DNA from 3 places in the Sulfuriferula thiophila genome. Region 2 is predicted to be linked to each of the others. Evidence: predicted binding sites of a transcription regulator. Region 2 holds the regulator's gene; each other region holds the start of a gene.

Evidence for each region. Region 2 encodes sigma-54, which starts transcription at its own class of promoters, with help from an activator protein. Its sites were predicted from a motif close to TGGCACNNTTCCTGCT; they were not measured.
Region 1: a site for sigma-54 is predicted at 5,921-5,936, ahead of glnA (glutamate--ammonia ligase). Genes of this name have one in related genera too.
Region 3: a site for sigma-54 is predicted at 4,598-4,613, ahead of EJE49_RS01485 (nitrate reductase). Genes of this name have one in related genera too.

What each region holds. Positions count from the first base shown of each region.
Region 1 is NZ_BHGL01000007.1:505,127-514,906, reverse strand. It holds gene EJE49_RS07285 (heavy metal translocating P-type ATPase) at 1-238, opposite strand, end outside; gene mobA (molybdenum cofactor guanylyltransferase MobA) at 219-794, opposite strand; gene EJE49_RS07275 (ArnT family glycosyltransferase) at 787-2,445, opposite strand; gene rpmE (50S ribosomal protein L31) at 2,545-2,748, opposite strand; tRNA gene EJE49_RS07265 (tRNA-Met) at 2,913-2,989, shown strand; gene EJE49_RS07260 (diacylglycerol kinase) at 3,111-3,485, shown strand; tRNA gene EJE49_RS07255 (tRNA-Phe) at 3,548-3,623, opposite strand; gene mtgA (monofunctional biosynthetic peptidoglycan transglycosylase) at 3,672-4,364, opposite strand; gene aroE (shikimate dehydrogenase) at 4,361-5,176, opposite strand; gene EJE49_RS07240 (rhodanese-like domain-containing protein) at 5,233-5,685, opposite strand; gene glnA (glutamate--ammonia ligase) at 6,002-7,411, shown strand; gene EJE49_RS07230 (DUF4124 domain-containing protein) at 7,520-7,996, shown strand; gene glnL (nitrogen regulation protein NR(II)) at 8,103-9,158, shown strand; gene ntrC (nitrogen regulation protein NR(I)) at 9,172-9,780, shown strand, end outside.
Region 2 is NZ_BHGL01000003.1:183,649-193,428, reverse strand. It holds gene lptC (LPS export ABC transporter periplasmic protein LptC) at 1-201, shown strand, start outside; gene lptA (lipopolysaccharide transport periplasmic protein LptA) at 188-784, shown strand; gene lptB (LPS export ABC transporter ATP-binding protein) at 791-1,513, shown strand; gene EJE49_RS02055 (RNA polymerase factor sigma-54) at 1,523-2,953, shown strand; gene hpf (ribosome hibernation-promoting factor, HPF/YfiA family) at 2,976-3,311, shown strand; gene EJE49_RS02045 (PTS sugar transporter subunit IIA) at 3,318-3,773, shown strand; gene hprK (HPr(Ser) kinase/phosphatase) at 3,779-4,723, shown strand; gene rapZ (RNase adapter RapZ) at 4,747-5,580, shown strand; gene EJE49_RS02030 (NusG domain II-containing protein) at 5,577-5,963, shown strand; gene EJE49_RS02025 (Gx transporter family protein) at 5,944-6,480, shown strand; gene EJE49_RS02020 (flavin prenyltransferase UbiX) at 6,464-7,075, shown strand; gene EJE49_RS02015 (LON peptidase substrate-binding domain-containing protein) at 7,072-7,713, shown strand; gene speD (adenosylmethionine decarboxylase) at 7,710-8,075, opposite strand; gene EJE49_RS02005 (Rrf2 family transcriptional regulator) at 8,072-8,509, opposite strand; gene EJE49_RS02000 (group I truncated hemoglobin) at 8,708-9,076, shown strand; gene EJE49_RS01995 (2Fe-2S iron-sulfur cluster-binding protein) at 9,099-9,780, shown strand, end outside.
Region 3 is NZ_BHGL01000003.1:74,200-83,979, forward strand. It holds gene nirB (nitrite reductase large subunit NirB) at 1-6, opposite strand, end outside; gene cobA (uroporphyrinogen-III C-methyltransferase) at 121-873, opposite strand; gene ybiB (DNA-binding protein YbiB) at 886-1,869, opposite strand; gene EJE49_RS01485 (nitrate reductase) at 1,866-4,586, opposite strand; gene EJE49_RS01490 (hypothetical protein) at 4,725-4,979, opposite strand; gene EJE49_RS01495 (glycine zipper 2TM domain-containing protein) at 5,141-5,701, opposite strand; gene EJE49_RS01500 (hypothetical protein) at 5,728-6,024, opposite strand; gene moaC (cyclic pyranopterin monophosphate synthase MoaC) at 6,134-6,610, opposite strand; gene EJE49_RS01510 (M48 family metalloprotease) at 6,652-8,079, shown strand; gene soxX (sulfur oxidation c-type cytochrome SoxX) at 8,271-8,639, shown strand; gene soxY (thiosulfate oxidation carrier protein SoxY) at 8,670-9,131, shown strand; gene soxZ (thiosulfate oxidation carrier complex protein SoxZ) at 9,184-9,498, shown strand; gene soxA (sulfur oxidation c-type cytochrome SoxA) at 9,567-9,780, shown strand, end outside.

The sequences.
Region 1 (9,780 bases), on a different contig from region 2:
CGATGCCGACATCGATCGGTTGTTGTGCGACATCGAAGCCGGCCAGTTTTACTGCTTTAACCAGCGATTCGGCTTTGACGTCAGGCCGAGTGTGCAAGGTGGCAAATTCAGTGGCCAGATTGACACTGGCATCTTCTACACCGTCGACTTTGCGTAGTGCCTTTTCCAGCCGGTTGACACACGAGGCGCAGGTCATGCCCTCGATTTTAAGTTTATGCTCAGTCGGATTGCTGTCCATCGTGTCTGGCTCCCGTCAATTGTTGCGGCGTATTGAGGTTGGCAAAAGCGGATTCATCTTCAAATTCGACTATGGCACGGCGTTGCATGGCCTGCCAGCGCTGTACCTTGCGCTCACCTTGTGCCAGCGCTTCGGCCAGATTCGCTGCCAGGCTGCGCCGGCATAACATTACCGTGGCATGAATGCGTGCCGCGCTGGCGACGACCATATCTACGCCCTCCGTTGCCTGATAGAGTCGACTGACTAAGTCGCCGGGCAGAAAGGGAGTATCGCATGGTACGGTAAGTACCCATTCATACTGTGCTGCCCGCATGCCAGCGAGCATGCCCGCCAATGGCCCGAGAAAACCGGCGCTGTCATCGCTCACCAACGCATAGCCGAATGCAGCGTAAGCGGCCAGATTGCGATTGGCGCTAATGATCAGTTCATCGACTTGCGGTGCAATACGCTGGATGGCGTGCTGCACCAGCGGTTGTCCGGCAAATTCCAGCAGGCCTTTGTCTTGCCCACCCATGCGGCGCGATTCGCCACCCGCCAGAATCACGCCACTAATCATGTCTCAGGGAGGTGTGTTTTAGACGTCGATACAGTATGTAGCGTTCCGTATGACTTCCCGGGCGATTGCCGCTCCAGGTGATGCGCCAGCCATCCAGCTTGGGCAAGGTGCTGCTCTCGCTTTGATCCTCGACGAGGAGGACTGGGCAACTTGTGGTTTTGGTATTTTCCTCGCGCAGGGTCTGTACCCCCAGATAGTAATCGAGCATGGCGCGGGTGCCATCGGCCACACCACGACTGGTAATGCAGGCTGTTGCGGGTAAATGGGGTTGCATGGACTTCATCATGGCTTCATAACTCATGCGCTCATCCATGGGGCGCTCGAACAGACTGGCAGCCAGTCCCCAGGCCAGCGTCATGCCTGCGGCCCAGGCGATCAGCGGGCGTTGTGGCGAGCGCTTCATGCGTATCACCAATAACCCCCATGCCAGGCAGTACAGCACCGCCATACCGACCATGAAGGGATGAAATGCCCCCTCATAGCCAGGTTGTATGGCATGTAAATGCTGGGACAGCTTGGCTGGCACGCCCAGATCCAGTGCGCTCCAGTATACCCAGGCGGTAGCGGCAACGACGGCAAAGGTCATCACCGCAAACCAGTACAGTGCGTTAGCTGCACCGCGGCGTAAGGTGTAGGTACTGCCGGCAGCCAGCCAGGCCAGCGGGATTAGCAGCGGCAGACCCTGATCCGGGCTGGATTCGGTGGTGAAGCTAAGCACGATGGACAGGCTTAGCCACATCGCCATTGGCAATACAATGCCGGTTGTGGTCAGTTGCCCGCGTCTAGCCCGCCATACGGTCCATAACGCCAGCGGTAAGGCTGGCCAGGCGAACCAGGGTAAAAATTTGAAGTAATACAAAGTGCCCATGCCGGGGGGTGTTGACCAGAACACAAAGCGTGCCTGTATCTGACTATGCCACCAATCTGTAAGCAGACCGGGTGCGATCTGATACAACGCCAGTGGCCAGATCAGCAGCCACGGTGCAGCGAATAGCACGGTCATTGCAGCTGCTTTTAATGTGTTGGTGTGTCGCCAGGTGGGGCTGAATACGGGTAGCGCGAGCAAGGCCAAGCCCATCGCCAGGGTTTCGGCGACACCGATGCTCATGAAAATGATGCCGAGTCCGGTACCGGTAAGGGCACCGCCGACATAAGCACGCCGTACAGTTAGTGCGGCACCATAACCTGCCATGGCTATGCCAGCTAATAAAGCGGTCTGCGGTATGGATTCGTGCGCGCGTACCCATAGCCCTACGCTACCTATGAGCACCAGTGCCGCAAGACGGCCATGTTCGCTGCCGTAGAGTTCACGTCCGGCAAAGCCGGTGAAAAACAGGGTCAGCAGGATGAAAAAACCGCCGGCCAAGCGCGCGCCGTCATGAGCGGCTAACCAGGGAGAGAATAGCTGGGCGAAGCTCGCGGCTATCAGGCTGTATAAAGGCGGTGCGCCCAGCCAGGGTTCGCCTGCCAGAGTAGGTACCGCGGTGGGTGCGCCTGACAGGATGCTGTGAATCAGGCCCATGGTTTCGGCTTCATCACCTTTCCATGGTTCATGACCGATGAGGCCAGGCAGCAGCCATGCCAGACACAGCACGACTGTCAGCAGGCTGGGGACAAAGCGATATGGGCGAATTGCGAATAGATTGGACACGAAGCGCCTAGTAGTTATAAACGTGACAGTTGATTTTACTCCAAAAAACAAAAAAGGCAGCCTCGGCTGCCTTTTTGCTATCTCAAATCGGATGAAATATTATTTCATGCCGTATTTTTGACGGAATTTCTCAACGCGACCAGCGGTGTCAACAATCTTCTGCTTGCCGGTATAGAATGGGTGGCATTCTGAGCAAACTTCAACGTGAAGATCTTTGATCATGGTTGAGCGGGTGACAAATTTATTGCCACAGCTGCAAGTAACGTTGATGTCTTCGTATTTTGGGTGAATATCAGTTTTCATGATTTTTTCCTAAGGTGCTGCGGCGTGTACGCAGAAAGGACGTCATTATCCAGCAAAAAATCGGTCAGCGCAAGGTGCCAGTATAATATTGTTATTGATACGGGAATTGTTGTCTTGACAGGTCGTGTATTAAACTAGGATAATGCTGGGCTTCGTTTCAAGTTGGTGATGTAGCTCAGACGGTTAGAGCGATGGATTCATAACCCATAGGTCGGCGGTTCGATTCCGCCCATCACCACCATTCTTTTTCCCCTCTCGATTTTCCTTTGCTGTCATCAATTTGTCGCAAAAACTTAATGCGGTATTGCTGTTCAAGTTGGGTATGCCTCAGCTATGCTCAAGGTTTTTGAGGGTAGTTCGCCGTGCAAGAGTCTCCATTCAAAGGTAAAACCGGTCCCAAGCGCGTGCTCAACGCATTTTTTTATTCCATAGATGGCATGAAAGCCGCGCTGCGCCATGAAGATGCATTTCGTCAGGAGATGTTGCTGGCTGTGATTTTGATTCCGCTGGCGATTTTTCTGGAGCCTGGTGCGCTCGGTCGTGCGCTGATGATTGGTTCGGTATTGCTGGTGCTGATTGTGGAATTGCTAAACTCCGCAGTAGAGGCGGCCGTTGATCGTATTTCCTTCGAGCATCATCATCTGATCAAACGCGCCAAGGACATGGGCAGTGCTGCCGTGCTGGTGGCATTGCTGAATGTGTGTGTGGTGTGGGGGTTGATACTGTTTGGCAAATAAGAGCTTGTAATGGGCTGATTCAGGCAATAAAAAAGGCTTCCATATTGGAAGCCTTGTTTATTTGGTGGCTGGAGCGGGAATCGAACCTGCGACACGCGGATTTTCAATCCGCTGCTCTACCAACTGAGCTATCCAGCCACGAAGCCCGCTATTAGACTCTAAAAATGGAATTCGGTCAAGGATTTTTCATCTGGGCACGGCAACCTGGTACATGCGGGCCTGGATGGTGGCCGTGCGATGCATTAATCCGCGGGCGTTACGGTGGCTATCATAGTAGCGCGGGTTGGGCACCATGGCGGCGAGCTTGGCGGCCTGTCCGGCGGACAGATTGGCGGGCGAGGTGCGGTAATAGTAATACGATGCTGCTTGCGCGCCGAATACGCCGTTGCCCCACTCGATGACATTCATATAGATTTCCAGAATGCGGCGTTTGCTCATCATTTTTTCCAGCATGACGGTGATGATGGCTTCTTCAATTTTGCGCCACGGGGTGCGCTGTCCGGACAGAAACAGATTTTTGGCCAGTTGCTGGCTGATGGTTGAGCCGCCTGCGACGATTTTGCCTTTTTTCAGGTTTTTCTCGGCAGCATTCTGGATACCTTCCCAGTCGAAGCCGTCATGGCTTAAGAATTTGGCGTCTTCAGCCGCTACCAGGGCGCGCTTGAGGTTGCCGGAAATCTGGTTGTATGGCACCCACTTGAAACGTAGCTGCGCGTCCGGATTCTTTTGTTGCAGGATGTCCAGGCGTTCGTCCATGAACGCGCTATTCGCGGGGTTGTGATCGACCCACCACCAGACGTGGGCAAATAGCCAGCCTTGATAAAGTACGATGACGGCCAGCAGGGTCAGTACCCCGCGTTTGATCCATTTTAAAATCATATTGAGCGTAATTGGTTGATAACAGAGAGAGTGTCGGGGCGTATGCCGCGCCACAGGTGAAATGCTACTGCGGCTTGTTCGACCAGCATACCGAGGCCGTCTGCGCAATGTCCTGCGCCGTGTTCCTGGGCGTAACGCAGGAACGGGGTGGGCTCTGCGCCGTACATCATGTCGTAGGCCAGGCTGCCCGGCGCGAATACGTCGCTGGGTAAGGGGGCTAGTTCGCCGGAAAGGCTGGCGGATGTGGCGTTGATAATGCAATCGAATTGCACGCCGTGTAATGCTGCGTAATCGCAGGCTTCAACTATGCCGTAAGGCGAAAATTGACGCTGCAGCGTGATTGCGCGGCCCACTGTGCGATTGGCGATCACCAGAAATGCGGGGTGTTCGGCAAGTAGTGGGGCGATGACGCCGCGTGCGGCACCTCCGGCACCCATTACCAGGACACGGCGACGCGCCAGTGCATAGCCCAGGTTGTGCTGAATATCGGTGACTAAGCCGGCACCATCGGTATTGTCGGCAAGAATGCGGGTGTCGTTTAGCACTAAAGTGTTAGCGGCCTGGGCTAGGCGTGCGCGTGGAGTGAGTTCGTCGGCAAACTGCCATGCCTCTTCTTTGAAGGGGACGGTGATGTTGACACCACGCCCGCCGGTAGCCTGAAATTGTTTCAAGGTTTCGGCGAAACCGGTTAATGGTGCCAGCAGGCGCTCATAACTTAAATCCTGTGCAGTTTGGCTGGCAAATGCGGCATGAATAAGTGGCGATTTGGAGTGGGCAATCGGGTTGCCGATAACGGCGTAGCGGTCAGTCACGGGCAGTCATGATTCAGGCAAAAAATGAATTCTACTGCAAAAAATGGGCGTTGCCTTTATTTCTGATGCCAGGGCAAGCCCGCAAACTTCCATCCGTTTACCAGCCCGCGTTGCCCGAAGTTGTTTTTGTCGCCTTCGAAACCTTCGAGTATATTGTAAGATTCACTATAGCCAGCCGCCTGGGCGCTGATGGCGGCCTGATGTGAGCGATTGCCGCTGCGGCAGATAAACATGACCAAGGCTTCGGGATCGACAGACGCTTTAAGTTGCGCTACAAAATAAGGATTGGCTTGCCAGCCTGGGTAAGTTTGCCATTCCACTATGGTGGCTGGTTCAATGGTGCCGACCAGGTCACGCTCGGCCTGGCTGCGTACATCTACCAGTATGGCTCCGGGCGCATGCTGACTGAGATAATATGCTTCGGTCGGGGTGAGTGCGCCAACATAAGGTAAGTTGGCATCCTGAGCGCGTTGTTGAGCGGTATGGAGAATGTTGTTCAGCGTAGGCATTTTGTCACCCCGTAATTACTTGTGTAATGTCTTTGTAGTATAGATGCTGTTTCTGATTTTGGTAATGCAAGTTACATTTTTGCACCTGTTTGGTGCGGTATTAAAGTAGAGGCACCAATTTGGTGCTAACGCGAACTTCTGCACCAAATAGGTTTGTTGGCTTATGCTCTTTACACAGGCCGGCCTATGCAAGCATAATCTCAAAATGTGTGGTTGCTCGGATTGAGCTTCGTCTTGGCATATATCATGCTTGGTTAGGCGGATAACCTTATTTTTGATTTAATTCTGGATGTTACTTTTTAGCGAGGAGAACTCAATGGCGGTCGCCGACGTAATGCAAATGGTTAAAGACAACGATGTCAAATTCGTTGATTTTCGTTTTACTGATACCCGTGGTAAAGAACAGCACGTGACCGTGCCTGTTAAGCAGTTTACCAATGACAAATTCACCGATGGTCATGCGTTTGACGGTTCTTCCATCGCTGGCTGGAAAGGCATTCAAGCGTCGGACATGATCCTGATGCCGGATGCTGATAGCGCCCGTATGGATCCATTCATGGATGAGTCCACCCTGATTCTGACCTGTGACGTAATTGAGCCTTCGGACATGAAGGGTTATGACCGTGATCCACGCTCTATCGCTAAACGTGGCGAGGCTTATTTGAAATCTACCGGTATCGGTGATACTGCTTACTTCGGTCCTGAGCCAGAGTTCTTTATTTTTGATTCTGTGAGCTGGAAAACTGACATGTCAGGTACTTCAGTCAAGATCAATTCTGAAGAGGCTGCATGGAGTTCAGACGCAGTGTATGAAGGCGGCAATATGGGCCACCGCCCAGGCATTAAAGGTGGTTACTTCCCGGTTCCTCCTGTCGACAGCCTGCATGATATCCGCTCAGCAATGTGTCTGGCACTGGAAGATATGGGCGTGCCTGTTGAAGTGCACCACCATGAGGTGGCAACTGCTGGTCAATGCGAAATTGGTACTGTATTCAATACCTTGGTTAAGCGTGCTGATCAAACCCAAACACTGAAATACGTGGTTCATAACGTTGCTCATGCCTATGGTAAGACAGCAACGTTCATGCCTAAGCCTATCGTTGGTGACAACGGTTCCGGTATGCACGTACACCAGTCCATCTGGAAAGATGGCAAAAACCTGTTTGCCGGAAATGGCTATGCTGGTTTGTCAGAAACTGCTTTGTACTACATCGGCGGTATCATCAAGCACGCTAAGGCATTGAACGCGATTACCAACCCGGGTACCAACTCCTACAAGCGTCTGGTGCCAGGCTATGAGGCGCCAGTGATGCTGGCTTACTCAGCTAAAAACCGTTCTGCTTCGATTCGTATTCCACACGTCGCCAGCGAAAAAGGCCGTCGTATTGAAGTGCGTTTCCCTGATCCTTCTGCCAACCCATACCTCGCGTTCACCGCGTTGATGATGGCTGGTCTGGATGGTATTCAGAACAAGATTCATCCTGGCGATGCTGCAGATAAAAACCTGTATGATTTGCCACCAGAAGAAGAAGCGAAGATTCCTAAAGTTTGCCACTCTCTGGAAATGGCATTGGAAGCTTTGGATGCGGATCGCGAGTTCCTGACCCGCGGTGGTGTGTTCTCCAACGAAATGATCGATGCCTATATCGAATTGAAGATGGAAGAAGTGACCAAGTTCCGCATGACGACTCATCCTATCGAGTTTGAAATGTACTACTCACTGTAATTTTAATTGCAGTAAAAAAGGGGCGGATTTCCGCCCCTTTTTTTATTGGGGTTGCATCCCTGTTGGGCTTGCCCTAAACTCAAACCATCGTTTTGATCTGGTTCGCAAATGAAATTTTCAATTTTGATATTGGGTTTGTGTGTAGCGTTGCCTGCGCAAGCTGATATTTATAAACATATTGATGCTTCAGGTCAGGTTACCTATACCGATCGTCCGGTAAAGGGGGCTAAGCGTTTGGATCTGGAGCCGGCGGCCACGCCAGTGATGCATACGGTAAATGGGGCTAATACGCCGCGTAAAAGAGAAACAGCAAATCCTACGCCGATTAGTTTCCCGCGGGTAGACACGGATGTCCAGCGTAAGCGCGATAACGTGCGCCGTAATGTGCTGGAAGACGAATTGCGTAATGAAGAGCAGGCCCTGGCAGATGCCGTCGCAGCCAAAAGAGACGGTGAAGTGTTGCGACCCGGCGAAAAAATCAGCAGCCCTGCTTATATCACCCGCACAGATAAGCTGGATAACAACATTAAATTGCATCGTGACAATATTAATGCGCTCAGGAGAGAGCTGAGCAGCGTCAAATAACATTCCTGGCTTACAAATTGCTTAATAAGAATTGAATTAACTATTTAGCGATAGCGGCGCCTTGTTTTGGTGCGCCGTTTCATTTTATCCCTCGCAGTACAATGGCATGGAATACATGAATCCTTATTTTGTAGGTTTGGAGTGGTTGGCGACAGCGGTTTTGGCTCTGGATGAACATCGTTGTGTGCGCTATATCAATCCGGCTGCAGAGAATTTGCTGGGCTTGAGTGTGGTGCAAGTAAAAGGCATGCCATTAAATGATATTTTTCGGCAGCCTGCTCAGCTGAATGCCGCACTGGATTATGCGATTGCGCATAATGCCAGCTTCACTGAACATGAATTGCATCTGCAAGTCGGTGACATCTCGTTGCAGGTGAGCGCAACGTTTACCCCGGTCGAAAGCCCCGCGGCTGCGTTCATGCTCGAATTTCACGCGATGGATCAGCAGTTGAAAATTGCTCGGGACGAGCATATGTTACTGCAGCAACAGGCTAATCGCGAGTTGGTGCGAAACTTGGCACATGAGATCAAAAATCCGCTGGGTGGCATACGTGGAGCGGCGCAATTGCTGGAGCACGAGCTGTCAACGGAGACGCGCGAGTACACGCAAGTCATTATTCAGGAATCTGACCGCCTGCAGTCACTAATGGATAGACTGCTGACACCGCATCGTTTGCCGCAGATCAATGCCCTTAATATTCATGAAGTGCTGGAGCGGGTGCGTAGCGTAACCTTGGCCGAAACCCCGAAAGGTTTGGTAATTCGGCGTGATTACGACACCAGCATCCCTGATATTGTGGGGGATCGCGAGCAGCTGATACAGGTGGTATTGAATATCGTGCGTAATGCGGTGCAGGCATTGCAAGGCAAAGGCGAAATCTATCTGCGAACGCGCATTGCGCGACAAGTGACGCTGGCGATGAAGCGTTATCCGCTGGCGGCACAAATACAGATTATTGATAATGGTCCAGGTATCCCTGAATCGGTACGTGATCGAATTTTTTTCCCCCTGGTCTCGGCGCGCGAAGGTGGCAGCGGCCTGGGATTAACATTGGCGCAGACTTTTGTGCATCAGCACCATGGCACTATTGAAGTGGAAAGTCAGCCCGGACGCACCTGTTTTACTTTATTGCTGCCGTTAGGGCAGCCCCCCGCATATTGATGATGGAATTATCATGACAAAACCAGTTTGGATTATTGACGACGATCGCTCCATCCGTTGGGTGTTTGAAAAGGCGCTGCAGCGCGAAGGCATAGACTTCGTCAGCTTTACTTCCGTCCCTGAAGTTGAGGCGGCGCTAGAGCACAGTAAGCCGCAGGTGGTGGTGAGTGATATCCACATGCCAGGCGGCTCAGGTCTGGATCTGCTGCAGCAGTTGAAATCGCGTTTCCCCAAGCTGCCGGTGATTATCATGACCGCCTATTCCGATCTGGAATCCGCGGTAGCAGCATTTCAGGGGGGCGCATTTGAATACCTGCCCAAACCGTTTGATGTGGATCATGCCATTGAACTGATTCGCCGTGCCGTAGATGAAAGCATGCGAGTAGACGAGGCGGCGGCTGCGGTGCAGATAGAAGGTGTGCCGGAGATACTGGGTCAGGCACCGGCCATGCAGGAAGTGTTTCGCGCCATAGGCCGGCTTTCGCAATCGCATACCACGGTGCTGATTACAGGTGAATCCGGTACCGGTAAGGAGCTGGTGGCATCAGCATTGCATCGCCATAGTCCGCGCGCCAGTAAGCCGTTTATTGCGCTGAATACCGCGGCGATCCCCAAGGATCTG
Region 2 (9,780 bases):
GCGCGTGATGCGCAAGGGCCGATGACATTGACCACGGAATACCTGGAAGCGATACCTGATCAACGGATAATGCGCACTGATCGGCCGGTGCTGGTGCAAGGTAAATCCATAAAAATGACCGCAGGTGGGTTAGAATTAAACAATCAAACTCAAATTTTACAGCTTACTCATCGTGTCAAAGCGCGTTATGAACCTATTTAAGAAATCTATATTCGTATCCATTGGTCTGCTACTGTTTTCTGCACAGCCTGCGCTGGCGGAGCTGGCTGATCGCAGCAAGCCGGTCAATCTTGAAGCCGATAGTGTTACTGTGGACGACCTGCATAAGGTAAGTGTCTATGTAGGTAATGTGTCCCTGCTCCAGGGCACTATGGTGCTACGGGCGGATCGCATAGAAGTGCGTCAGGATGGCGAAGGATTCAGCAAGGCTACTGCATTTGGCAATCAGGTGTATTTCCGGCAAAAACGTGACAACGTGGATGAGTATGTCGAAGGGTATGCCAATCGCATCGATATGGACAGCAAGCAGAATACCGTGCTGCTGACGGGCAACGCCCGGCTGAAAAAAGGCGCAGATGAATTGCGTGGCAATACCATGAACTACAACACGATTACCGAATTCTTTGAAGTGAAAAATGATCCGAATGCCGTGAAAACGCCAGGGGCAACCCCTAGCCGTGTGCATGCTGTGATCCGGCCCAAACTGAAAGGCGCAGGCGAAGCTGCGCAGACCCCGTCTTTACCGTTGCAGCCTGCGGGTAGTTTGCAACCTGCACGTGAGTAAGCCGCGATGAGTGAACTCAAGGCGCTGCATCTGAAAAAAAGCTACAAATCGCGTCTGGTGGTAAAAGACGTGTCGATTAGCGTCAACAGTGGTGAGGTTGTCGGCTTGCTCGGCCCTAACGGCGCAGGTAAAACCACCTGTTTTTATATGATCGTCGGTCTGGTCAAGCTGGATGGTGGGGAGATTCAGCTGGATGAGCACGATCTGGGGGTGATGCCGATACATCGGCGTGCCGCACTGGGTTTGAGCTATTTGCCGCAGGAAGCCTCTATTTTCCGCAAATTGACCGTGGCGCAAAACATCCGCGCCATTCTGGAACTGAAAAATTACAGCGCAGCCGAAATTGAACAGCATCTGGAAGACCTGCTGGAAGATTTGCATGTGGCGCATTTGCGCGATGCCGCGGCAATGAGTCTGTCAGGCGGTGAGCGGCGGCGTGTCGAGATCGCGCGAGCGCTGGCAATGAATCCGCGCTTCGTGCTGCTGGACGAGCCGTTTGCCGGTATTGACCCTATCGCGGTGATAGATATTCAGAAGCTGATCCGGTTTCTGACCGAACGCGGTATTGGTATTTTAATCACCGACCACAATGTACGTGAAACTTTGGGAATATGCGATCGCGCTTATATTATTAATGATGGGACGGTATTGGCTGCTGGCAAGCCGGAAGAAATCATTCATAATGAAAGCGTACGTAAAGTTTACCTGGGTGAGCATTTTCGTCTTTAATCAATAATTATGAAGCAAGGTCTACAACTTAAACTATCACAGCACCTGACGCTCACGCCGCAGTTGCAGCAGTCTATCCGATTGCTGCAACTGTCGACGCTCGAACTTAATCAGGAGCTGGAGTTGATGGTGCAGGAAAATCCATTGCTGGAGCGGGTAGATGCGATTGACGATAGCAGTATGCGTAGCCCGGAATACGAGCCGACCACTTCCAGCAATACCGAATCCACAACGGAAACACCTGCCGAACCCGCACAACGTGAACTGACCGAGCTGGACTGGAATGAGTCAGCCAATTATGGTTCAGGTGATGACACCGAGGATGATGAGTTCGAGCCGCAGACATCGTCTCTGGACAGCCTCAGCCTGCGTGATCATTTAATCTGGCAGCTCAATCTTACACCTCTGCTGGAGCGGGATAAGCGACTGGTATTGTTGTTGATTGATGCGTTGAACGAGAGCGGATATCTGACCCAGAGCCTGGAAGACATCGCGGAAATGTTGCCGGATGAGCTGGAAGTAGAGCTGGATGAATTACAGATTGCGCTTAAGAATTTGCAAAACCTTGAGCCTACAGGTGTGGGCGCACGGGATCTGGCGGAGTGCCTGGCATTGCAGTTGCATGCGTTACCCGAGATTACCCCGCATCTGGCATTGGCGTTGCGTATAGTGGCGCAAGACCTTGCCGCGCTGGGCGCGCATGATTATGCCGGGCTGAAACGCAAGTATCACTGTGACGATGAGGCGCTGCGTGCGGCGCGGGAGCTCATTACCCATCTCAATCCGCGTCCCGGTGAAGCCTTCGGGATTTCCGATACGCGTTATATTATTCCTGATGTTATTGTCAATAAAGTCAAAGGGTTGTGGATTGCAACGCTTAATCCTGACGCTATGCCGAAATTGCGTATCAATCAAATGTACGCGGATATCCTGTCGCGTAACCGCGATGCCAATCATCAGCAGTTAGCCGGGCAGCTGCAAGAAGCCAAATGGCTGATCAAGAATATCATGCAGCGTTTTGACACCATATTGCGCGTGACCCAGAGCATCGTTGACCGGCAGCGCCATTTCTTTGAGCACGGTGAAGTAGCGATGCGTCCGCTGGTATTGCGCGAGATTGCAGAGGTGGTGGAGTTGCATGAATCCACCGTATCGCGAGTGACCACACAAAAGTTCATGATGACGCCGCGCGGCATCTTTGAATTAAAATACTTTTTTGGTAGCCATGTAAATACTGATGCAGGTGGCGCTTGCTCGGCAACGGCAATTCGTGCGTTAATTAAACAACTGATCAGTGCAGAAAATACCAAGAAGCCTTTATCCGACGGGCAAATTGCTGAGGTTCTCGGTCAGCAAGGTATCGTAGTAGCGCGTCGTACTATTGCAAAATACCGTGAATCCTTGCAAATTCCGCCCGCCAACCAGCGCAAAGCGCTATAACCAGCAAGCGAAAGGGAACGTCATGAACCTAACAATTACCGGCCATCATCTGGAAATCACACCAGCGATTCGCGATTATGTAACCTCCAAAATTGATCGCATGAAACGCCATTTTGATCATGTAATCGACGTTAACGTCATCATGACAGTCGAAAAATTGAAGCACGTTGTCGAGGCTAACGTGCACCTGAGCGGCAAAGATATTTTTGTACAGGTTGAAGAGCCGGACATGTATGCCGCTATTGATAGCTTGGCCGATAAGTTAGACCGCCAAGTTCTCAAACATAAAGAAAAACTCAGTTCGTCGCATCAAGCCAATGGCGGTATCAAGCACCAAGCGGTGATTGAGCAAGAATAAGTCTCAATGAATCAGATAGCACCACTCCTCTCCGTCTCGAATATCCTGCTCGATGTCGAGATGGGGAGTAAAAAACGACTTTTTGAATACGTTGGTCAATTATTTGGTAGTGAGCTGGGGGTTGTTCCTCAGGTTATACTGGATAGTCTTATTGCCCGGGAAAAACTGGGCTCAACCGGATTGGGACAAGGCATTGCCATCCCGCACGGTAGGATCAAGGGCTTAAAATCCGCAATGGGTGTATTTGTCAGGCTGAATCCCTCTATTGATTTTGATGCGCCGGATCAACTGCCGGTCAAACTTGTTTTTATCCTGTTCGTCCCCATGCAGGCAACCGATTTGCACTTGCAGATTCTGGGTGAACTGGCACAATTATTCAGCAATAAATCCTTACGTGATGCACTCATGACGAGTGTAGACAGCGATAGCGTATTAAACCTCATTCGTAACTGGCAGCCCTGATAATCATGACTAACTCTATTCCAGTCAGCCGGATGTTTGCCGCACTGTCCCAGACTCTGGCATTGACCTGGGTATCGGGACAGGCAGGTGGAGATAAGCAGTTAGTCGGCGATACGGTACAAAAACCCTCGCTGGCGCTGGTTGGTCATCTGAACTTTGTGCATCCTAATCGCGTGCAGGTGCTGGGCTGTGCCGAAATGGATTACCTGCGCCAACTAGGTGAAGAGGGTTTGCAGCACGCGGTAGGCAATCTGTTTTCTACCGAATTGGCTGCAGTGATTGTAGCGAATGGCGAGCCGGTTCCAGTCCCCTTGCTGGATGCCTCGTTACGTACCAAGACGCCGCTATTTACTTCTCCACAAGCCAGTCCGGAACTGATGGCGGTGCTGTCGCACTATTTGACCAATGCACTGGCGGATTCCGTCCATTTGCACGGGGTTATGCTGGAGGTAAATGGCATCGGCGTGTTGCTGACCGGGGAGTCTTCGGCGGGTAAAAGCGAATTGGCGCTGGAGCTGATTACGCGCGGGCATCGCCTGATTGCAGATGATGTGGTGGATTTCTATAAGGTAGCGCCCGACACGCTGGAAGCGCAATGTCCGGCCATGCTGCAGGATTTTCTTGAGGTGCGTGGTCTGGGGATACTGAATATCCGTACCCTGTTTGGCGAGCTGTCGGTCAAGATGAAAAAAAACCTCAAGCTCATCGTGCATTTGAAAGCACCTACGGACGCGGTGCAGGAGCAAATATCGCGGTTGGACATGCATGCTTCGACCGAAACGATTTTAGGGGTGGAAATTCCCAAGGTGCGTATCCCGGTGGCGGTAGGTCGCAACCTGGCCGTGCTGGTTGAAGTCGCAACTCGCAATCACATTCTGCGCATGCGTGGCATCAACAGCGCCGAAGAGTTTATTGCACGTCAGCAAAAACTGATGGAGGCCAACGAATAATCATGGATGCAGCGTTGAATAAAATGCAGTTGGTATTGATCAGCGGCCTGTCAGGCTCAGGTAAAAGTATTGCGCTAAACGTGCTCGAAGACGTCGGTTACTACTGCATTGATAACCTGCCGGCTAAGCTGCTGGAGGAAACCATACAGTTTCTGGCCGATCATGGTTACCTGCAAGTGGCCATCAGCGTGGATGCGCGTAGCGGCGACTCTTATCAGTATTTGCCCGCGCTGGTTCAGCAGTTGCGCCAGAAACTGAATTTCCGTCTGTTGTTCCTGGAATCGAAAACCGAAACGCTGGTGCGGCGTTTTTCGGAAACCCGCCGCCGTCATCCGCTCAGTAATGACCATTGCGCGTTGCCTGAGGCTATTACACTGGAACGTGACCTGCTGGACCCCATTGCGCAACTGGCGCACCGTATCGATACCAGCGACTTATCCGCCAATACCTTGCGCAGCTGGATCAAAGACATCATCTCGCTGCAAGATGCGCGGCTGACGCTGCTGTTTGCCTCGTTCGGCTTCAAGCACGGTATACCGCTGGATGCCGATTTCGTGTTCGATGTGCGCTGCCTGCCTAATCCGCATTATGACCCGCTGTTACGCCCGCAAACCGGGCGCGATCAGGATGTCATCGCCTTCCTGGAACCCATTGTCGAAGTGCAGGAAATGCTGAACGATATCGAGGCTTATGTGCGTAAATGGCTGCCTTGCTTCATGCGCGATAACCGCGCTTATTTGACGGTGGCCATAGGGTGTACCGGGGGGCAGCATCGTTCCGTGTATCTGAGTGAACGGCTCGCTGCGCGATTTTCTACCAGTATGCAAACGCTGGTGCGCCATCGCGAATTGATGTGAAGTTTTCCTGGTCGGCAATGGCGTTAATACGCCGCGGGGATTGGGGCGTGCTATTGCTTGGCTTGCTGGTTGTGATAGCGCTGGCTAAGCATTACTGGATGAGTCCGCCGGGGCAGCACCTGGTAATTAAACGCGGTGGGGATGTGTTTTTAACGGCCTCACTGCAGCAGCCGTTCAGTGTCAATGTGCCTGGGCCATTAGGTGTGACGCAGGTAGAGGTGCGCGACCAGCGTGCCCGGGTACGCAGTGATCCCAGCCCGCGTCAGTTATGTGTACGGCAGGGCTGGATCAGTCATGAGGGTGAGGCTGCCATTTGTTTGCCCAATCAGGTGAGTGTGGAAATCGTAGGGCAAGTGCGGCGTTATGACAGTCTTAACTATTAAACCTACTGCGGAAGATCATCGCATTGCTTATCTGGCAGCGCTGGCGATTGCGCTGATGCTGATGGAAGCCGCATTGCCGTCGCCGTTGCCGGGAGTCAAACCCGGCCTGGCCAATATCGTTACCCTGCTGGTGCTCAAGCAATATGGCTTGCGTACCGCGGTGTGGGTATCGGGATTGCGCGTGGTTGCCGGCAGTATTTTGCTAGGCAGTTTTCTGACACCGAGTTTTATGCTCAGTCTGGGCGGCGCCGTTGCCAGTCTTGCCGTGCTGTGGCTGGCGCGCGGCTTGCCGGAACGTTATTTTGGCGCAGTCAGTTTGAGTGTGCTTGCCGCCTTTGCCCACGTCGGTGCGCAACTCACTATCGTCTCGCTGTGGCTGATGCCGACAGTCAATGTGTTTTATTTAAGCCCGGTGTTCGCCGCAGCAGCTTGGGTGTTCGGCCTCAGCAACGGCCTCATTACCGCGTATCTGTTAACTTCTCACCATGGAAATAGCCAACATGAATCCGCCACGTAGCGTTACCCTGGCATTGACCGGCGCATCGGGTATGCCTTATGGTATGCGCCTGCTTGCGTGTCTGTTGGAGGCGGATGTGAGTGTTTACTTACTAGTCTCCAGCGCCGCGCAGATTGTAGCGAAGCAGGAGCTGGATCTGACCTTGCCGGGTCGTGCCAGTGAGCTGGAAGCGTTGTTGACCGCGCAGTATGCTGCCCGTCCTGGCCAATTGCGGGTGTTCGGGCGTGAAGAGTGGTTTGCGCCAGTGGCATCAGGGTCGAATCCGGCGGATGCAATGGTGGTATGCCCATGCACGATGGGTACGCTGGCGGCCATTGCGCAGGGTATGTCGGATAATCTGATCGAACGGGCGGCCGATGTCAGTATTAAAGAACAGCGCAAGCTGATACTGGTGCCGCGGGAAACGCCGTATTCGGCAATCCATCTGGAAAATATGCTGAAACTGGCGCGTCTGGGCGTAGTCATTCTGCCACCTAATCCCGGCTTCTACCATCATCCGCAAAGCATCGAAGACATGGTGAATTTTGTCGTCGCGCGTATTCTCGATCAGTTGCACATTCCGCATCAACTTATGGCTCGTTGGGGACAAGTATGAATTGGTTCAAACAGAATCTGCCTTTAGTGTTTGACCGTCTGCACAATGTACGTCATCTGCGCATTCCGATTTTCCCGCTCACGACAGTGCTGTATCCCGATGGGCTGTTGCCGCTGAAGATATTCGAGACGCGCTATATGGATATGGCGAAAGCCTGCATGAAAGACAACAGTGCATTTGGCGTGTGCCTGATTCAGTCGGGCGCTGAAGTGGGTGCGCCGGCAACACCTTACGCTGTCGGCACACTGGCGCATATTGCCGACTGGGATATGCCGCAACTCGGTATTCTCAATATTACCGCGCAAGGTGGTCAGCGGTTCTTGATCGAATCCAGTGAAGTGGGTCAAGACGGCCTGATTACCGCAGAAGTGAGTTTGCTGTCGGCCGAACCCACGCTGCTGGTGACCGAAGAACATAGCCTGTGCACCACCGTGTTTGAGACCATCGTGCAGGAATTGGGCGAGGCGCGTTTTTCTAATCCCATGCATCCTGAACAGGCAGCCTGGCTGGGTTATCGGCTGGCTGAAAGTCTGCCGATCAAAGCCAGTGCCAAACAGGATCTGCTGGAAATGAACGACAGCCTGATGCGTTTGAAAATACTGCAGGAATTCCTGAAACGGCAGGGAGTATCCGGTTAATCGCGGTTAACCCGGTACGTGTGCTGGCTGGCAGGCGAAAAAGCCGAAATCAGCTCGTTAAATAACTGCTCGGCTTTGTGATTGTTATCGCAGTGCAGATTGCATACAAATACATCCAGCGTGACATAGCCGCGTTCCGGCCAGGTATGAATTGCCAGGTGTGATTCTGCCAGCAGCACCACGCCAGTGATGCCATTGCCTGCATTAAACTGGTGGAACTTATCATCCACTATGGTTAAGTTCGCGTCAGCAACCCGCTGCAAACAATAACTGCGCAACGCTTCAGCATCGGCCATCAACACCGGTGCGGCACAGTCGTGCAGATTCGCCATCAAGTGCAGTGCGGCGACAGAGGCGGTCATGTCGATTTAGGCAGCAAGCTGGCCAGAAAGCCCTGATTGGCGATGGCATCGGCAATGGTATAGCGATCCAGCGTCGCCAGAAAAGCCAGGTTAGCTTCTTGCAAGATTGATTTCAGCCGGCAGTCCGGTGACAGCACACAGTGATTGGTTGCACGGTTAAAGCACTCGGCAATTTCAAAATTCGGTTCAGTGCAGCGCACGACTTCGCCAATTCGGATCTGCTGTGCCGGACGGGCCAAGGTCATCCCCCCGTTTTTGCCGCGCGACGTGTGAATAAATCCTTGCTGGGCAAGATGATGCACCACCTTCACCAGATGGTTGCGGGAGATGGCATAAAATTCAGCGAGCTCGGTAATCGTGGCCAGACGCTCGGTTTTCATGCCGAGATAGACCAGTACGCGTAATGAATAATCGGTATAGCGAGTAAGTTGCATAAAATCCTTAACACTAAACTACTTGACACGAGGATGAGGTATTTATTAACATGCATATAAGATGTATCTTATATAGGTCGTGCACTAGCCTGATTTTACATCGTACTCGGGTCGAACAGACCTGTTTTTTTGCCTTATAAGATATATTTTTAATATACCTTATTAACTTAGTTAACTACATTAACCGGGAGTGACGTAATGAGTAATGATCTATTTGAGCGTTTAGGTGGCGAAGCAGCAGTAAATGCAGCAGTTGACGTATTTTATCGTCGTGTACTGAGCGACGACCGTATCAGCGATTTCTTTGATGATGTCGATATGGAACGCCAGGCGGCAAAACAGAAAGCATTCCTGACCATGGCCTTCGGCGGTCCGGTGCATTACTCCGGTGCGGATATGCGTAAAGGTCATGCCCATCTGGTTGCGCGTGGCCTGAATGACAGCCATTTTGATGCGGTAGTGGAAAATCTGGTAGCGTCATTGCAGGAACTGAATGTGCCCGCTGAGCTGATCGCAGAAGTGGGCGCAGTTTGCGAAACTACCCGCAACGATGTATTAGGTAAGTAATTTAAAACAGGGATCCAATATCATGACGCAATTATACTTGAATGATGTGACTTATCAGTGCGAAGCGGGCGAAACCGTGCTGGATGCGCTCACGCGCCAGGGTGTTGCGGTCCCGTTTTCCTGCCGCAGCGGCGTATGCCAAAGCTGCATGATGCAGTCAGCCGATGCCAATGTGCCGAGCGCTGCTCAGCATGGCTTGAAAAGTACGTTACAGGCACTGAATTATTTCCTGGCATGTTCCTGCCAACCCGAGCAGGACATGACTATTACCCTGGCCGACAGCAGTGAACGGATGTTGCCAGCAACCGTTACCGCCATCCGCCAGCTCAATGATGAAATACTGTGTGTCGGGCTGGATTGCCCGTCATTGAAGGATTACCGCGCAGGGCAGTTTATTAATCTGTATCGCGACGAAACGTTTTCGCGCAGCTATTCTCTGGCCAGCGTGCCTGCAGATAGCTATTTGCGCCTGCACGTACGGCGCTTGCCGGATGGGCGCATGAGTAACTGGATCCATGACGAACTGAAACTGGGCGACAGCCTGCATATCAGTCCGCCGCTGGGTTCTTGCTTCTATTTGCCCGGCGATCCGGAGCAGCCGCTGTTGTTAATCGGCACCGGCTCGGGTCTGGCGCCGTTGATGGGTATCCTGCGCGATGCACTCAGTCAGCAGCATGGCGGAGCCATCCATTTGTATCACGGCA
Region 3 (9,780 bases), 110 kb from region 2:
ATCCATTGCGTATACTCCTAATGCTTGCGGTTAAATTGTTGAAACCACCGTACAAATGGAGCCGCGCCGTTGCAGCCTGCTTGTGCTGATGAAATTTTTTTGCTGCTTCAAAATTACTATTTATGCCGCTTGTGCGACTGATTCTGTGTGGGCCACAATTTGCGCGAGATCGGCAACTGCACCAATCACGACAATTGCGGGGCTGCCCAGCCCGGCTGCCAGCATAGCGCCATGCAACGATCCCAGGGTTGCCTTGACTTCACGCTGCTGCGCCAATGTCCCGCTTTGGACGGCCAGTGCAGCAGTATCCGCTGCCAGACCACCTGCTATTAACTGGCTGACGATATCAGGCAGATGCTTGACCCCCATGTAAATAACCAGTGTGGTGCGCGTAGCTGCCAATGCGGCCCAGTTCACCTCGTTGCCTGCGCGGCTATGGCCGGTGATGAATGTCACCCCCGGCGCCCAGTCACGGTGCGTGACTGGCACACCCAATGTCGCCGGTGCTGCAATACCGGACGTAATGCCGCTAATCACCTCAACGGCAATACCGGCTTCGCGCAACGCGACAATTTCTTCACCGCCCCGGCCGAACATGAACGGGTCACCGCCCTTCAGCCGCGCGACGATCATGCCTGCATGAGCCTCCTGTATCATCTGCCGCTGGATAAATGCCTGCGGGGTCGACTGACAGCCGCCGCGTTTGCCCACCGGGATAATGCGTGCGTCAGCCCGGGCATGTTCCAGCAATGCAGGGTTCACCAGATCATCTACCAGCACCACATCCGCCGTTTTCAGTATGCGTACGGCCTTCAATGTAATGAGTTCGGGGTCACCCGGACCTGCGCCGATCAAATAAACTTTACCGTTCATCACCATCTCCTTTTACACCATTGCCAAGCTGTTGGTTTCCATCGCGACGATCGCTTTGGCCTGATTCATGTCCGTGGTATAGCCCGCACCATACAAACAGCACGCCAGTTGATTAATCACCGGCAACGGGATGGGATGCTGCCCGGCAAGGACAGCCTGTATCCACAGTGCGGTAGTGACTGCGTCGATGGAGTCAGGCAAATTCGGCAGTGATTTCAGCGGGCCGAGTTCGGCTTCAAACAACAGTTGCGATTTGCCGTCATCACAATACAGCAGCTCTGGACGCCGCTTAGGGTTAGCCAGCGCTTCGCCCTCGGTACCTCGCAGCAGCAGCGCGCGCAAGCCGGTGGTTTCAAAGAATTCGCGCATTTTCACCAGGTATTCCGGGTGCGATACGCTCACCAGACGCAAACTTTCACCCTTGAATGGGGAAATCATTTTTGCCAGCGTATGTGCAGTATTGCGTACGCCCAGACGGCTACGCAGTGCCAGCAAATTTGCCAGACCGGGTGACAACACCGCAGTTGGCACGAAGGCGATGCCATCATTGGCTAACGCGGTATTGGCCTGAGCAAGACTGGCACACGGCAAGATACCAAGTTCACGCAAGATATAGGCAGTCGTAGTGCGCCCCTGGCTTTCCAGCGTGCCATGCAACAGCACCGGCACGCCGAACTTGACCAGCAGCAGCGCCAGCAAAGGCACCAGATTGGGCTGATGGCGCGCGCCGTTATAACTGGGAATGACAACCGGGCGTACTCCGCCTGCCGGCACTGATAACGAATACTGACGGGATTCGAGCGCCTGATAGAAACCAAGCAGCTCATCGGCAGACTCCCCTTTCATGCGCAAGGCAATCAGGATAGCGCCCAGTTCCATTTCCGGTACGCCGCCATCCAGCATTGCGCCATACAGCTGATCGGCTTCTTCTACGCTCAGATCGCGAGCGCCATGCACACCGCGCGCTATTTCTTTCAGTATCGCGGAATAGCTCATGCTGCCTCCTGTTTCCCCGACATAATCATACGTTTAAGCTCCGGCACACATGACCCGCACTCGGTGCCACATTTCAGCGTGGCCTGCAATGTTGCCAGATCTGCCCCCTGACCAACCGCAGTCAGAATTTGCGTTTCAGACACATTCAGACAGTTGCACACTATGCGGCCACGACTGCTACTGCCACTCGGTGGTGTGGACAAGGGCGCCAGCACCCAGCTGCGTAATGGTGCAATCTCGGCGCCTTCGGCCATCATCTCCTTGAGCCAGTCGCGCGCGGCAACTTCACCGGTCAGCCGCACTCCGGTCACACGACCATCTTCCACCAGCACACGTTTGGCTATACCCCGTTTCGGGTCGTCATAACGCATGATGCAGGTTTCATCCTGCATATCGAGCAAGGTATCTATCTCGGCCATCAGCGCTGCTGATAACGGAGTCGCGTTGGCTATGCGCAGCACCAGCACCGGATTTTGCCGGCCATACAAACCGCAACTGGCATAATCGAAGCGGGACAGCAATGGTTGTATACGCAACATACGTGCCACTGCGTTATCGCGGCGCATGACCGCCATGTGCCATGGCAGCGGTGCTTTTTCCACCTGAATGGCAGCATGTTTCAGTTCAGGCTGTTTGGAGACGGGGTCACGCTGATCCATGGTCAGTGCATTCACACCCAATCCACTCATGTAACGGCTACCCCAATGCATAGGCATGAAGGTCTGACCTGTGCGCATGTCATCACTGGCCTCCACAGGCACCAGCAACTCGCCACGCCGGCTTTTCACCCGCGCCAGATCACCCGTTTTAAGACCACGCCGCGCCATATCATCAGCATGCATGGACAGCACGGGTGACTCAACGTGGCTGTACAGACGCGCGACCATGCCGGTTCGGCTCATGCCATGCCACTGATCGCGCAGCCGGCCGGTATTCAGATGCAGCGGATAGCGCGCGTCGATGACTTCGGCCGTGGGCAGATAACGCGCGTTGGCAAACTTGGCCCGACCATCAGCCGTGGGGTAAATGCCATCCGCATATAAACGCACTTTCCCGGACTGCGCACCCTCAGGGTACGGCCATTGTTGCGGGCCTTGCTTATCCAGCAATGCATAAGACAAGCCGGTAATATCCAGGTCACGCCCACGCGTAGTTTCACGGTGCTCATTGAACACCGCTTCAGCATCTGCGTACGGGAATAATGCTGCACCAGGTTTACCCAGACGCGCACCTAACCGGTGCGCAAAATCGACCGCAATCTCCCAGTCCGGGCGACATTCACCAGGTGCCGGTATTGCGGTTTGCAAGTGGGTAATACGGCGCTCGGAATTGGTAACGGTGCCTTCCTTTTCACCCCAGGCAGCTGCCGGCAATAACAAATCGGCATACTCAGCGGTCTCGGTATAGGCATTGACTTCCTGCACCACCACAAACTCGGCCTTTTGCAGGGCAGCACGCACCAGCTCCTGATTAGGCAGGGACTGCGCAGGGTTGGTACAGGCGATCCACAGGGCTTTTATTTCGCCACGCGCCACCGCTTCGAACATTTCCAGCGCGGTCTTACCCGGCGTCGCGGGAACGGATTCCACACCCCACAACCGGGCGACTTCATCCCGGTGAACAGGATTGGCCAGATCGCGATGCGCGGACAACAGATTTGCCATACCGCCAACCTCACGCCCGCCCATTGCATTAGGCTGTCCGGTCAGCGAAAACGGCCCTGCGCCGGGGCGGCCGATCTGGCCGGTGGCCAGATGCAAATTAATCAGCGCTGCATTCTTGTCCGTGCCATGACTGGATTGATTGAGCCCCTGGCAATACAGCGACAACGTTGCCGGCGATTGCCCGAACCAGCGTGCCGCAGTGACAATATCCGCAGCAGGCACGCCACACAATGCGGCTACCGTTTCCGGGGAATATTCCCGCACCGTGGCGCGCAACTCGCTAAAGCCATTGGTGTGAGCGGCGATATAGTCCTGATCGAGCATGTCTTCCCAGAGCATGACGTATAACATGGCGTTAAATAGTGCCACATCCGTTCCAGGCAAAATCGGCAGATGCAAATCCGCTTCACGTGAGGTGTCGGTACGACGCGGATCAACAACAATTACTTTGAGATTGGGGTTGGCTTTGCGCGCGTCCTCTATTCGACGATACAGGATAGGGTGGGCATAAGCAGTATTGGAGCCAGCAATGAACAGGCAGTCCGTTGTGGCAATATCGTCGTAACAGGCGGGCGGTGCATCGGCACCAAGGGTGGATTTATAACCGGTCACCGCGCTGGACATGCATAGACGCGAGTTGGTATCGACATTATTTGTGCCGATCAAACCCTTCGCCAACTTGTTGAAGACATAATAATCTTCGGTCAGCAGTTGACCGGAAATATAGAAACCGACCGCATCAGCACCGTGTTCCTGAATGATAGCCGCGAAACGTTCTGCGGCATGATCCAGCGCACCATTCCATTCCACACGCTGGCGTAATGCGTCGCGTTCCAGGCGCAGTTCCGGATACAACGCTCGAGCATCGATTTGTGCCGCAGCCAGATTGAGCGTCGCGCCCTTGGTGCAAAGCCGGCCAAAATTGGCAGGGTGATCAGGGTTGCCACGCACACCGAGGATATTGGTACCATCGGTCTCAATCAGCACACCACAACCAACGCCACAATAGGCGCAGGCGGATGATTTTAATAGGGTATCAGAGGTAGTCATCATGCACTACACAAAGCAATACCCATGCCAGAAAAAATATTAGTTAATTATCAAATACATAACTAACAAAGCTATCGTTAAAAAATCATGTTTGCATGATTATGGTGCATCACTCTATTAATTTGCACCATTCAGGACTGTTTATGCGGCATGCTTATTCACCGCACTCCCATTCCCCCACTTCGCAATGTCATCGACCTCGACGCCAACCCACCATAACGTGCCGACAGTGTCGTGATCAGTACCACCCACCAGATACTGGCCGTCACTCAACACCACATGTTCAGCGTACGCTTCTGCTTCACTCAGCGTCCGGAATACGTGCCATGACACTACCTGATCATGATTGTCATGGGTAGGCACCTGCCGCATCCTGGTTAACAATTGCGTAAGCATAATATTGCTCCTATTAAATGAGAACAATATTAAGTCTAGACAAAAACATAAGAATTTCCAGTAGTAATCACATCACCACTGGCACTGCACGACAGGGCACCTGCCAAAGCCCTGCCCGGATAGTATTCACGAATACTATCCGGGATAACCTGACACACTACTCAGTTATTTTCCTGATCATCATAACCCTGACGCTCATCACGCTGATAGCCCGCCAGTGCAACATTGACATTAACATTGACGAATTTGCCAGGGTCTTGCGGCAGCATCGCCGTCATGGTGCGTCCCTGATAACGATAGACGACATTGTAGCCATTAATCACCTGGCGATAATTGTCATGGTTGGCGCAATGCTCAACTTGCCGGGGCTGATTATAGCCACCATTATTATTGGCGACTTTATCACCCACTACGGCACCAGTGGCGGCTCCCACGGCTGCGGCCGCAATTCGGCCATTACCCTGACCTACCGTATTCCCCAACAGACCACCGACCAATCCACCCAGAATCGCGCCACCATAACTATGCTCACCGCCACCATTGCTGTAACCGTTTACGGTTTCAGTCCAGCATTCGCGGCGTGGCTCATTAATTTGCTGATAAACAGGGGTGGCCGAAAGCACCTGCGCACGGTCTGTAAAGCTCGCCACATCATCCGCCCAAGCCAGATTAGCTGTCGCCAGCAATGCGAAAACAGCCAGGTTTAATTTACGCTTATCCATACGACTCTCCTGATTCATGCAATTCGTTAATCGCGTCCACGCCGTCCATAATCCGGACGTCCCGAGCGCTCTTGCCGACGTTCAAAACCATAACCAAACCCCTCGTTGCGTTGCCGCGACGGCTCTACTTCTCGCTGCTGGCGCTGTTCATAACCGCTGTCGGCATTTTGTTCATTCTGCCTTGGGTTAAAACCATTCGCCCGCGATGAACGATCATGGCCATTCGCCGCAAACTGCATCAGCGATTGCATTGTCGTCTCAGCTTGTGCGGATGTTGCGCACAAGGCAACAACAACGAACGCGAGTATTTTGGGATAAGTCATGATTTACCTTTCTACCTTGGTGAGCACATCATTTTTGCACCCACATCTGCATCATGAATCAGAACAGCTACGAAACCATTTCCAAAACCAGTAAAACTGTAACAATATGTTACGGCGCCAGCCAATGCCCGGACTTGCCGCCGGACTTTTCATGCAGGTGGATGGCTTCCATCTGCATACCGCGATCCACCGCTTTACACATATCGTATATGGTCAGCAAGCCGATGTTCAGCGCGGTCAGCGCTTCCATTTCCACACCAGTCTTACCCACAGTCTCGACCCTGACTTCTGCGTCTATCGCCGACAATGCCTCATTCACCTCAAAAGCCACATTAACGCGCGTCAATGCCAGCGGGTGGCACAACGGGATAAGGTCAGCGGTACGTTTGGCCGCCTGAATTGCCGCAACCCGTGCCACACCTAACACATCGCCTTTTTTGGCGCTGCCTTGTTGTATCATTTGCAAAGTTGCCGGCAGCATGACAATACGCCCGCGCGCGACCGCTACACGCCTGGTGTCTGCTTTGTCGGCCACATCGACCATTTGCGCATGGCCTTGTTGATCAAAATGCGTAAATTCATGCATAGTTAAGGAACTCCAAAATAAATACGGTTATCATATGAGCCATGAAATGGACATCGATCATACTCATACTCTGCCTCTCCAGCCAATCTGCCATAGCCAGCGAACTGCCGGATTTAGGCGACATTTCGCAAAGCAGCTTTTCACCACGCGATGAAGCCCGGGTAGGCAGTGAAATCATGCGAGACATCTACGCTGATCCTCAATATTACGATGATGCCGAGCTTACTGACTACTTGAACAAGTTGGGATATCGCCTGGTAGCTGCCAGCTCGGAAAGCCAACGCAGCTTCCAGTTTTTCGTACTCAAGGACAACACCCTTAACGCTTTCGCCTTACCCGGCGGCTACATCGGGGTTCACACCGGGTTGATCGAGGCCGCGCAAAACGAATCCGAACTTGCCGGCGTGCTGGGCCATGAAATCGCGCACGTTACTCAACATCATCTGGCGCGCATGATCGAAAACCAGAGCAATGGCATTTTGCCATCACTGGCCGCATTAGCCATAGCAATTTTAGCATCACGCTCCAATCCGCAAATCACTGGCGGAGCAATTGCAGCCGCACAGGCTATTTCTATTCAGAAACGACTTGATTTCAGCCGTGACAATGAACGTGAAGCGGACCGCATTGGCATGCAAATCATGAGCACCGCCGGATTCAACCCGAGTGCCATGGCCACTTTTTTCGAACGTTTGCAAAAATACAGCCGTCTGTATGACAACAATGCACCCGCATATTTGCGCACTCACCCGCTGACTACCGAACGTATCGCCGATATGCAGAATCGGGCAGCCAACCTGGCGCATAAACAGCTTACCGACAGCCTGGAGTTTCAGTTATTGCGCGTAAAATTACGCGTACTGAATCAATCACCGACAGCAGCAGTCACCGAATTTACCGATGCCATTCACGATAAACGCTATGCCAATCTTGGCTCGGTACAATATGGACTGACCCTTGCATTGATGCAGGCCCAACAATACAAGGCCGCAGAAGCCGCTTACCAAAAACTTGTCCAGATTGGGGCAAAAAGCCCGATCATTGACAGCCTGGGAGCAAAAATCAAACAAAATTCTGGGGATATGAATGGCGCTCTACAGCGTTACCACGACGCACGCATCCGCTACCCGAATTACCGCCCACTGATTTACAGCTATGCCGAAGCCCTGCTTACTGCGGCACACACTGGCGAAGCCATTGCATTAGTTACTGAACAGTTGGCGCTCTATCCGGATGATTACCATCTCTATGAACTGCAATCACGCAGCTACGCGCAACAGGGCAAAGACTTTCTCCGCCATTACGCACAAGCAGAAGCCTATGCACATCAAGGCAATCTCACTGCCGCAATTGAACAATTGCAAATCGCCCTGAAAACCCATGATGGCGATTTTTATCAGATGTCTATTGCAGAAGCACGATTAAAACAATTAATATTGCAAAATAAAACCGATAAAAAACCTGCTTAATCGACACTTTTATCTTATTCAAACTTGGTACATATATACTTTCCAGCCTATTTTCCCAAAAAAAAACCACCGTCCCTCTTGGATAGAAGTTTTTTTTGCTCTATGCTTTGCTAATCCGAGTTCGGATTGACGGTACGTAAGTTTTAAGATTGCGTAATGAATCACCAGAACCCATAAATCAGGAGGATGACATGCGGTTAAACGCATCATTGATATTAACTGCCAGCCTAGTTGGCACACTTAGTGTAATAAACGTTGCCGCTGCCGCCGACGCAGCCAAACCAGAAATGACCGGCAAGCAAATAGCCTATGACAAAGGCTTGGGCAACTGCCTGGCTTGTCACGCCATGCCGACCATGCCGGATGCCGAATCCGCAGGCACAATCGGGCCACCCCTGATTGCGATGCAGGCACGCTATCCAGACAAAGCCAAGTTACGTGCCCAAATCTGGAATGCCATGGATGCCAACCCCAACACCGTTATGATTCCATTTGGCAAAAATAAAGTATTAACCGAACAAGAAATCGACAAAGTGACTGACTTTGTCTATGGCTTATAAAATCGAACCACTATCCACAAGGAGAACTGCATGAACGTTTTACGTCGTAATATTCTTAAGGGCGCTACCGCAGCTGGCACCCTGGCGATGGCCGCTGGCTTATTTGGCACAGGCAACGCATTTGCTGCCTACAACACCGCTGCTTTCAGCGCAAAATCAGTTGCTGACGCACTTAAAGGCATGGGCGCAAGCGCTCCTACCGAGAGCAAAGATATCAGCATCAAGGCTCCAGACATCGCTGAAAACGGTGCTGTTGTTCCTGTTGAAATTACCAGCAAAATTGCCGGTACTACTGCTATCGCTATCATGGCTGAGAAAAACGCTAACCCACTGGTTGCCAACTTCAAAATCAGCAACGGTGCTGAGCCTTTTGTATCTACCCGTATCAAAATGGGTCAAACAGCTATGGTTCGCGCAATTGTTACAGCCGGCGGCAAGACTTATACCGCCGCTAAAGAAGTAAAAGTAACTATCGGCGGCTGCGGCGGTTAATACTGTCAAACCTAGATAATTACTCAACTCATACATTGATAAAGGAATAACCATGGCAGAACCAATGAAAATCCGCGCCACAATGGCCGGTGATACCGCTGATATTAAAGTACTGATGAATCACCCTATGGAAACCGGTCAGCGCAAAGACGCTAAAACGGGTCAGTTAATTCCAGCTCACCACATCACCGAAGTAACGGCTACACTAAACGGCAAAACTGTACTGGAAGCTGAGTGGAGTGGCGCGATTTCCAAGAACCCATACCTGGGTTTTAAAGTTAAGGGTGCTAAAGCAGGCGATAAAGTCACTGTAACCTGGAAAGATAACAAGGGCGAAACCAATACCGCTGACGCTACTGTCGGCTGATTGTGAGAGAAAAACACCGGGAAGATTATCTTCCCGGTGTAAATTCCATATAATTTACGGAGGACAGCATGAAGAAATCGCTGCTAGCGCTGGTTAGTGCCGGTCTATTATTCGGGACAGTCACAGCCAATGCCACCCCTGAACAAGATCGCCAGAGCCTGGTAAAGTATTACACCAATAAATATCCAGACATCAAACTGGATCAATATGTTTATGGTGCGCTTGCTTTTGATGCCGACGCAATGGCGCAATATGAAAGCATCATGGACTTTCCACCTTTCG